DNA from 2 places in the Streptomyces sp. NPDC052020 genome. Region 1 is predicted to be linked to the other one. Evidence: riboswitches for the same ligand, from Rfam matches in the RefSeq annotation. Region 1 holds a riboswitch; the other holds the start of a gene.
What was found. Region 1 has a riboswitch for cobalamin ahead of AB0L74_RS18685 (hypothetical protein). Riboswitches for the same ligand answer to the same signal wherever they lie in the genome.
Positions count from the first base shown of each region.

Region 1 (5,062 bases):
GGCCAGCGCAGGGCCGACAGCAGGCCGGCGAACCCGGCCGTGCGGATGATCAGCGCCCACAGCATCGTGCGGCGCAACCCGATCCGGTCCGCCAGGGCACCGCCCACGATCCCCCCGGAGAACTGCACCAGGGACGCCACGGCCAGCACGACGCCCACCGTGCCGAGCCCCATTCCGAGCCGTTCGTGCAGGAACACCGACATGAACGGCAGGACCATGAAGCTGCCGAGCGGGATCAGGAACGAGCTGAGCAGCAGGAAACGCAGCGGGCCGTCGAGCGCGGACAACACGGCCCGCGGGCCTTCCCTGCCTGTCGTGCGTTCACCCACCGGACGCCTCGCGGCCGGCGGCCCCGTGCGGCGGCTCGGTGAGCACCGTCAGGGCGTTGGCGGCGGCCACCGCGTGGTGTGTGGCCAGTTCGGCGGTCTCGGCCTCCGCGTAGACGATGCCCGCGTAACCACGGCTGTCGGCCAGGTGCTCGACGACGTCGCCGGCAGACCTGACCGGGTACCAGGCCGGTGATCCCGGCATGTCCGCCAGGCGGTCCAGCCCGGCGACGCCGGTGAACACCCCGGGCTCGGCCGGGTAGCCCAGGACGAAGGCGACGGCCGGACCGCCGGGCAGCTCCATGTCCATCAGGCGGGGGCGGCGGCCGAGCGCGGCCTCGATCATCGCCTCGTACACGTTGACGCCGAGCGACCGGCACATGCCCTCGCCGACCAGGGCACCACCGATCCGGGGATTGACCTCCACGACCTCCGGGCCGCCGGTGGTCAGTACGAACTCCACGTGCGCGAAGCGGTCGGTGTAGCCGATAGCCGCCAGCACCTCACCGAGCCACCGCTCCAGCGACGCCCGCCGAGTCTCGGGGAAAGCCACGGGAAACGCCGTGATCTCCTCCCGGAAACGCGGCTCCGGTGACATCAGCCGGCTGGAGACGCCCAGCAGCCGCGTCCGGCCCGCCCAGCTGAGGGTCTCGGCGCTGTACACCGGCCCGCTGAAGTACGGCTCCGCGAACAGCCGTCCCTTCAGCTCCCGCCCGGCCGCCTCGTCCAGGGCCGCGTCCAGCTCCGGCTCATCGCGCACCAGCCAGACATTCTGGCTGCCGGTGCCCGCCGTGTCCTTGAGGACGGCGGGCAGACCGACATCCTTGAGCAGCGACCCCCGCAGCTGCGCGCCGGGGCCGGCGACCTCCACGGCCCGTCCGCGCGTCAGCCCGGCATGGTGCAGGCGGCCGCGTACGGCCGCCTTGTCCCGGGTCAGCCGCAGTACGGCCGGATCGAGCCCGGGCAGGCCAAGACGGTCGGTGAGTTCCGCGCCGACCAGCGTCCAGGTGTCGGTGGAGCTGATCAGGCCGCGCAGTCCGGGAGTCCGGCGCAGCAGTTCCGCCACCCGCTCCACGTCGAAGGTGTCGGTCTCCACGAGGTCGAGGGCACCGGCCCCCAGCCGCTCCAGCTCGTACGTGTAATAAGAGCGGTCGCGCGTGAGCAGGGTCAGCCGCTCACCGAGCGCGTCGGCGGCGCGCACCAGGTGTCCGAGGCCGAAGGTGAGTGACTCCAGGCAGACGACGCTCATGCCGCTCGCCCCTTCCCGTGCGCCGGGCGGGCGGTACGCCGCCAGGCCATCGTGGACCAGGGCATGGACATCTCCTCGGGTGCGGAGACCTCGACGGGTTTCAACGCGGCGGGGTCCAGGGCTTCCGTGTGCCGGGCGAAGACACGCTCGACGTAGCGGTGCCCGGTGTCGGCACCGATCACCAGGTGCAGCCGGTCGGGGTGGCGGCGGGCTTCGTACGCCGCGGCCAGGTATCCGGCGCCGGTGGAGAGCCCGGCGAAGACGGCGTGGTCGCGCAGGAGGGCGATCGTGCCGGACATGGCGTGGCTGAAGTCCAGCCAGTGGAGGGCGTCGTAGAGGTGGTGGCGGACGTTGTCGAAGGCGATGGACGACCCGATGCCGGCGATGATCGCTTCCGGGTCGTGGTGCTCCTGGCTGCCGAACGTGACGCTTCCGAAGGGCTGGACGCCGACCAGCCGCACCGAGGGGTCCGTGGCGCGCAGGCGCTCCACGATGCCGCCCGTCGACGCTCCGGAGCCCACCCCTCCGACGACGGTCAGCGCGGTCGCGGGAAACGTGGTCGTGATCCGGTCGGCGACCTCGTGGTAGCCGAGGTAGTGGACGTCGTCGTGGTACTGGCGCATCCAGTGCCAGTGGGGGTGGTCGGCGAGGAGCTCCGTCACCCGCCGCACCCGTAACTCCTGGTCCAGCTTGAGGTTTTCGGAGGGTCTGACCTGTTCCACGGTGGCGCCGAGGACCTCCAGCTGGGCACGGGTGGTGGTGTCCACGGTGGTGGACGCGACGATGTGGCAGCGCATGCCGTAGCGGTGGCAGGCGAGCGCCAGGGCGTAGGCGTAGATGCCGCTGGAGCTGTCGATCAGGGTTTGTCCCGGACGGATCGTGCCCCGCTCCAGGAGGTGGCGGACGGCGGCGAGCGCCGAGTAGATCTTCATCGACTCGAACCGGACCAGGACGAGGCCGTCGGTGAGCCGGACGAGATCGGGAACCTTCAGGGCGTCGGCGATGTGGGGGTGGATCACCCGTAGCCTCCTTGGGCGAAGGAACACTGGTGGCCGAGCGAGTGGAAGAAGGCGGACAGGTCCGACTTGAGGCCGGCGTCGAGGCGGCCGGGGAAGAGGTAGCCGATCAGGCAGCCCGTGTGGGCGACGAAGACGCCGTCCGCGCCGAACCGTTCGCGGTGGGCGAGCATGCGGTCGAACGCCGCCTTGGGCAGCACGCTCTGCGACAGGGCGGCGCTGGCGGTGGCCGCCCGGGCGACGGCCGCCGGGTCCCCCGAGGCGAAGCCCTTCAGCAGATCGGCCAGGCAGCGCTCGTACTCCTCCCCGTACCGCCGGTAGTGCTCCAGCAGCAGATCGGTGACGGCGGCGGTGTCCACCGTCCCGGGCTCGATGATGTACGCGGTGTGGAAACCGATGTCCGTGCCCAGCCGCCGTATCACCCGGTGCCGGCCGCTGAGGTGGAGCGCGAACTCGTCGAGGAAGACACTGTCGGCCCGCTCGATCGCCGCCAGGACGCCGAGGACCACGTCCGGGTCGTACGGCAGGGTGAACAGCCGGAACAGACAGCGCAGTGTCGCCACGATGTCCGCGGTCGAACTCGCCATCCCCACGCCCACCCGCAGTTCGGAGCAGGCGCTCCAGCGGCCCGGCGGCAGCGTGAGCCCGAAGTGCTCCAGGAAGAGCCGGGCCGCCGTCGCGGACTTCTCCCCGAGGGGCAGCGGGTCCGGCGAACCCGTCCCCGGGGTGAAGTGCACCCAGGAATGACGGTCCACGGGAAAGGACACCACGGCGATGTCCGGCTCGGCACCCGCCCGCAGCGGACCCTGGTACAGCTCGCCCAGGGTGCCGTGGCAGACGCCGGACACCGTGCGGCCCGGCGGGCACCGCACCTCACGGGCCGCCCCGGCGGGCGTCAGCACCGTCCGGTCCGGTCCGTCGAAGAGCGGGCCGGCCGGCATCCGGCACGGATGACGGGAACTCGCGCGGTCACGGACACGTCCTCCTCGTGGTTCCGAGCCCCGCGTCAGGGCCGGGAAGGAGGCGCGGCGCAGCGTACGCCGTACGAGCCGTCCGTACCGCCGACCCAGTCCTCGAGGTCACCGTGCACAGCCCGCACGTCAGGTGCGGGCGCAGTGGCAGGTCTTCGGACTCGTGGGCTCGCCCACCGGGGAACCGGCGGGCGCTTGCCGGCCGTCGCCTCCCGGCCCCCACCGGATGCGGGCCCAGTGCCGTTGACGGCTTTCGTCCCCACTCACCGCTGCGGGACAGTCCCGGATTCCCACCGGGTTCCCCCTTGCCTCGCGCCGCCCGGAGTCCGGTCGGACGGGAGGCACGAACCGACTGCACGCACAGCGTAGGGTGGCTCGCACTCCCGCGGCAGGGGGTGCGTCGCCGGTTGTCCGAATGTGATCGGTCCATGTGCGGGCATCAGGACCCCGGGGCGGCTCAGCCGACTCCCAGCAGCCACTCTGGCTGGATGTGGCCTCCGTATTCCCGGCGGTTTCGGCCACACTGGTTCCTCCCATCACACGCGCACACCGCCCGTCGGTGTCCCGCGCCCCGGAAGGCACAGGATGCTGCCAGAGACGACGCCCGAGGACGACGGCACGACCCCGCCGCCCGCCCGTGACCGGGGCCCGGCCGATCGCGGCGTCCTGCGCGCCGACCTGCGGGCCGCGCTGCCCGACGCGAGCGCGGCGGTCCTGGTCACCGCGGCCGTCTTCGCGTTCCTGTACGCGCGCGTGGAGTCGGGTGACTCGGCGACGGTCGCGGTCATGCCGTTCATGGACGACGCCGGCACCTACTGGATGTACCTGCTCAGCCAGGCGTTCGGCTGGTCGGGCCTGCTGTGGGCCTGGGGCACGGTCATGCTCGGCCTGCTGCTGTCGGGGCCGCGCCCGGCCCGGCCGACGGTCTCCCGGCAGGTCCTGGAACGCTGGCACCGCACCACGAGCCTGACGACGATGGCTCTGATGTTCGCGCACGCGTTGATGTTCGCCGCCGAGCTCGTACGGTATGAGGCCCGGTTGGCGTGGGCCGAGCGGCTCTGGGCGGGCTTCGCGGACACGTTCGTGCCCGGCTGGTACGACTCGGGCACCGGCCGCATCGCCATTCCGCTGGGGCAGGGTGCTCTGTATCTGGCGGTTCCGCTCGGGCTGCTGTTCTACGTCCGGCACCGCATCGGGGCGAACACCTGGCGGCGGCTGCACCGCTTCGTGATCGTCGTGTACGTGCTGAGTGTGTGGCACACCCTGCTCTACGGCACCAACGTCTGGTACGGCGAGTGGCCGCGCACCGTGCTGTGGCTGCTGCAACTGCCCGTCGCCGTCCTGCTGTCGCTCCGTCTGCTGCGGCCCGCCCGGCGGGCCGAGCGGCTGGGCGCGCCGAGGCGGGGGGAGGGCGTGTCGCTGCCGGGCTGGGCGGTGCGGGCCGCCGGCCGGGCCGCCGCCGTGGCCGTCGTGGTGGGTCTGCTCGTCGTGGTGGCGTCC
Region 1 is NZ_JBFAWY010000016.1:59,614-64,675, forward strand. It holds gene AB0L74_RS18670 (MFS transporter) at 1-290, opposite strand, end outside; gene AB0L74_RS18675 (ATP-grasp domain-containing protein) at 322-1,575, opposite strand; gene AB0L74_RS18680 (cysteine synthase family protein) at 1,572-2,594, opposite strand; gene AB0L74_RS18685 (hypothetical protein) at 2,591-3,532, opposite strand; cobalamin riboswitch at 3,712-3,869, opposite strand; gene AB0L74_RS18690 (ferric reductase-like transmembrane domain-containing protein) at 4,148-5,062, shown strand, end outside.

Region 2 (5,062 bases), on a different contig from region 1:
GTCGAGCAGGTTCTGGGTGCGGGGGGCGGCGGCGGTGGCGCCGGCGGGAGTGCTGGTCATTACTGGCAGGCCTCGCAGGACTCGGGGTTTTCCAGGGAGCAGGCGACCGCTTCGGGGTCGGCGGCGGCCGGTACGGGGACGGTGGCGCGGGCCGCGCGGGCGATCCGGGTCGCCGGGCGCGAGCGCAGGTAGTACGTCGTCTTCAGCCCGGACTTCCAGGCGTAGGCGTACATCGAGGAGAGCTTGCCGATGGTCGGCGTCTCCATGAACAGGTTCAGCGACTGCGCCTGGTCGAGGAACGGGGTGCGGGCGGCGGCCAGGTCGATCAGGCCGCGCTGCGGGATCTCCCACGCCGTGCGGTACAGCCGCCGGACGTCCTCGGGGATCCAGGCCAGGCCCTGTACCGAGCCGTTCGCCTCGCGCAGCGCCTCGCGGGTGCGGGCGTCCCACACGCCGAGCCGCTTGAGGTCGTCCACCAGGTAGGAGTTGACCTGGAGGAACTCGCCGGACAGCGTCTCGCGCTTGAAGAGGTTGGACACCTGCGGCTCGATGCACTCGTAGACGCCCGCGATGGAGGCGATGGTCGCGGTCGGGGCGATGGCGAGGAGCAGGGAGTTGCGCAGGCCAACGGCCGCGATCCGCTTCCGCAGGGCCGCCCAGCGCTCCGGCCAGGCCAGGTCGGTGTCGTAGTGGTCGGGGTGGAGGACACCGCGGGCGGTACGGGTCTTCTCCCAGGCCGGGAGCGGGCCGTCGCACTCGGCGAGGGCGGCGGACGCCTCGTACGCGGCGAGCATGATCCGCTCGGCGATCCGGGTGGACAGCCGCTTGGCCTCGGGCGAGTCGAAGGGCAGGCGCAGCTTGAAGAAGACGTCCTGGAGGCCCATCGCGCCCAGGCCCACCGGACGCCACCGGGCGTTGGAGCGGGCCGCCTGCGCGGTCGGGTAGAAGTTGATGTCCACGACCCGGTCGAGGAAGGTGACGGCGGTGCGGACGGTGGCGTCCAGCCGCTCCCAGTCGATGTCGTGGGCGTCCGGGTCGACGAAGGCGCCGAGGTTGACCGATCCCAGGTTGCAGACGGCCGTCTCCCCGTCGTCGGTGACCTCCAGGATCTCCGTGCAGAGATTGGAGGAGTGGATGACGTGGCCGGGCTCGGCGGTCTGGTTGGCGGTGCGGTTGGCGGCGTCCTTGAAGGTCATCCAGCCGTTGCCGGTCTGGGCGAGGGTGCGCATCATCCGGCCGTACAGCTCGCGGGCCGGGAGCGTCTTCCTCGCCAGCCCCGCGGCCTCCGCCGTGCGGTAGGCGGCGTCGAACTCCTCGCCCCACAGGTCGGCCAGCTCCGGCACGTCGGAGGGGGAGAACAGCGACCAGGGCTCGTCGGCGTTCACACGGCGCATGAACTCGTCCGGCACCCAGTGCGCGAGGTTGAGGTTGTGGGTGCGGCGGGCGTCCTCGCCGGTGTTGTCGCGCAGCTCCAGGAACTCCTCGATGTCCGCGTGCCAGGTCTCCAGGTAGACCGCCGCCGCGCCCTTGCGCCGGCCACCCTGGTTCACGGCCGCCACGGAGGCGTCCAGGGTCTTCAGGAACGGCACGATGCCGTTGGAATGCCCGTTGGTGCCGCGGATCAGCGAACCCCGGGCGCGGACGCGGGAGTAGGCGATGCCGATGCCGCCGGCGTGCTTGGACAGGCGGGCGACCTGGTGGTAGCGCTCGTAGAGGGAGTCCAGCTCGTCCTTGGGGGAGTCCAGGAGGTAGCAGGACGACATCTGGGGGTGGCGGGTGCCGGAGTTGAACAGGGTGGGGGAGGACGGCAGATAGTCCAGGCGGCTCATCAGGCCGTACAGCGCGGCCACTTCCTCCAGCGCGCGGTCCGTGCCGTCCTCCGCCAGCCCGGCGGCGACCCGCAGCAGGAAGTGCTGGGGCGTCTCGATCACCTTGCGGGTGATCGGGTGGCGCAGCAGGTAGCGGCTGTACAGGGTGCGCAGGCCGAAGTAGCCGAAGCGGTCGTCGGCGCGCGGGTCGGCCAGCGCGTCCAGACGGCCGGCGTGGCGGCGGACGAACGCGGCGGTGCGGTCGGCGATCAGCCCCTCGCGGTGGCCGGTGGCGACGGACTCGGTGAACGCGGTGACGCCCTGGGAGGCGGCCTCGGCGCGGATGCCGAGGGTCAGCAGCCGGGCGGCCAGCTTCGAGTAGGCGGGGTCCTCGGCGATCAGGCCGGCCGCCGCCTCCGTGGCCAGCTCGCGCAGCTCCGTCTCGTCCGCCCGCGCGGACCGGCCGCGCAGCGCGGCGGCGGCGACCCGGCCGGGGTCGGCGTCGGGGAGGTCGGCGGTCAGCTCGGTCAGGGTCCGCAGCAGCGCGGCACCGGGACCGTCGTACTCCGGCTGGATCGCTGAAGCCGGGTCGGCTGGCGCGATGGTCACGTGAGGCACTCCCTCGCTCGGCACGGGGCCTTGCGCGGGGCAGGGGGCAGCTCACGAGCGCACGCGGCGCCGCGTCCACCGGCCCATTCCGCGAGGCCCGGACGTCATGGCACACGGGCCGGACGGCTCGTGCGCACTGCCGGCAGGTCCTCGGACTGGCTCGGTGCGCGGATGCGGTTTCTGCGGAGAGGCAGGCATACGGGCATGAGTACACCGTTGCGGGACAGTTCCGGATTCGCACCGGATTCCCCTGCGGCGACAGCGAGCACGAGCATACATCTTGTGCCGGGCCCCGGAACCACCCCCAGATGTTGTGTCGTCGTGAGGGCGGCGTGGGTCGGCGCGGCAACGGCAACGGGCCGCCGGGTTTCCTCCGGCGGCCCGTGTGCGGGGTGCGGGTGCGGGCGTCAGTGCGCCGCGCCGGCGGTGGCCGGCGGCAGCTCCGTCTGCACACCGGGGTCGCCGGCGTCCGCCGTGTAGTCCTCCGGGCGGGTCTCGTCGACGCCGTCCGGTGCCTTGACCGCCCGCAGGACGACCGTCAGGACCACGGTGACCACCACGTTGAGCACGAAGGCGGTCAGGCCGATGTAGCCGATCTCACCGATGCCGGGGATCTCCTTGGCCGAGCCGCCGAAGTGCTTCTGCGTCGGGGAGGCGACACCGTAGGCGGCGACCGTGCCGTACACCATGCCGACCGCCCAGCCGGCCAGCAGCGCCCAGCGGTGGAACCAGCGCGTGAACAGGCCGCCGACCAGGGCCGGGAAGGTCTGGAGGATCCAGATGCCGCCCAGCAGCTGGAAGTTGATCGCGACCGTCTTGTCCATCGTCAGGACGAAGACGAGCGCCCCCACCTTCACCAGCAGCGACACCAGCTTGGAGACCTTGGTCTCCTGCTCCGGCGTCGCGTCCGGCTTGATGAAGTCCTTGTAGATGTTGCGGGTGAACAGGTTCGCCGCCGCGATCGACATGATCGCCGCCGGGACGAGGGCACCGATGCCGATGGCCGCGAAGGCCACGCCCGCGAACCAGTCCGGGAACATGTCCTCGAACAGCTGAGGGATCGCCAGCTGCCCGTTGCTCACCTTGATGCCGGCCGCGATCGCCATGAAGCCGAGCAGCGCCAGCAGGCCCAGCATCAGCGAGTACAGCGGCAGGATCGTGGTGTTGCGGCGGATCACCTCACGGCTGCGCGAGGACAGCGTCGCGGTGATCGAGTGCGGGTACATGAACAGCGCGAGCGCGGAGCCCAGCGCCAGCGTGGCGTACGTCCACTGGCCCGCCTCGCCCGGTGCCAGGGCGCCGCGCGGCTGGCCGGTGGCCGGGTTGGTCTCGGCGAAGGCCTCGCCCGCCTTGGCGAAGATGTCGTCGAACCCGCCCAGCTTGATCGGGATGTAGATGATCGCCACCGCGATGACGATGTAGATCAGCGCGTCCTTCACGAACGCGATCAGCGCGGGGGCGCGCAGGCCCGACGAGTAGGTGTACGCGGCCAGCACACCGAAGGCGATCAGCAGCGGCAGGTCCTTGATGAACCAGTTGGTGTCCTCCCCGCCGCCGACGCCCATCACGTCCAGCACCGCCTGGATGCCGACCAACTGGAGCGCGATGTACGGCATCGTCGCCAGGATGCCGGTCAGGGCCACCGCCAGCGACAGCCCCTTGGAGCCGAACCGGCCGCGCACGAAGTCCGAGGTCGTCACATAGCCGTGCTTGTGCGAGACCGACCACAGGCGCGGCAGGAAGGTGAAGATCAGCGGGTAGACGAGGATGGTGTACGGCACGGCGAAGAAGCCGGAGGCGCCCGCCGCGTAGATGGCCGCGGGCACGGCGACGAAGGTGTACGCCGTGTACAGGTCGCCGCCCAGCAGGAACCATGTGATCCAGGTGCCGAACGACCGCCCGCCCAGGCCCCATTCGTCGAGGCTGTGCTCGTTCTCGGCCTTGCGCCAGCGGGCCGCCAGGAAGCCCATGACGGTGACGAGCAGGAAGAAGAAGATGAAGACGGCGAGTGCGACGCCGTTCACGCCGTCCTTCACCGGCCGGCACCTCCCCGGCGGGCGCGCTGGTCACGCTGCCACAGCTTGTAGGCGATCATGGTCAGCGCGGTGGAGACGACCACCCACGCCATCTGGTACCAGTAGAAGAACGGGATGCCGATGAACGCCGGCTCCACCTTGGCGTACGAATCGACCCACAGCATCGCCACGAAGGGCGCGACGAGGCAGAGGGCGATGACGACGCGCACGGGCGTCACCACTGGCCCTCTGTTCACTTCCGGGGCTTGTGACATCTGGCGGCTCCGTCCCCTCACTGATCACCTGGAGTAATGCGCAGGCAATCTAGGTGACGGTTACACGACAGCGGAAGTCCCCGTCCGTATATCGGTCACCGGCGGCGCGCTCAGGCGTCACCCCTGAGACCGGTCCCGTTCCCGCCGCTCGGTCCGCTCCGCTCGGTCCGCGCCGCGCGCGCCGGTCCGGCCCGGTCAGTCCTGGGGACGCTTCAGGCGGGCGACGAACTTGTAGCGGTCGCCCCGGTACACCGACCGCACCCACTCCACCGGCTGCCCGTCCCGGTCCAGCGAATGCCGGGAGAGCATCAGCATCGGCAGGCCCACGTCGGTGCCGAGCAGGCCGGCCTCGCGC
Region 2 is NZ_JBFAWY010000002.1:149,214-154,275, reverse strand. It holds gene AB0L74_RS02595 (ribonucleotide-diphosphate reductase subunit beta) at 1-60, opposite strand, end outside; gene AB0L74_RS02590 (ribonucleoside-diphosphate reductase subunit alpha) at 60-2,417, opposite strand; cobalamin riboswitch at 2,541-2,705, opposite strand; gene mctP (monocarboxylate uptake permease MctP) at 2,825-4,453, opposite strand; gene AB0L74_RS02580 (DUF3311 domain-containing protein) at 4,450-4,707, opposite strand; gene AB0L74_RS02575 (GntR family transcriptional regulator) at 4,903-5,062, opposite strand, start outside.
Region 2: linked by a shared signal. The riboswitch ahead of AB0L74_RS02590 (ribonucleoside-diphosphate reductase subunit alpha) and the one ahead of AB0L74_RS18685 (hypothetical protein) in region 1 are both predicted to bind cobalamin.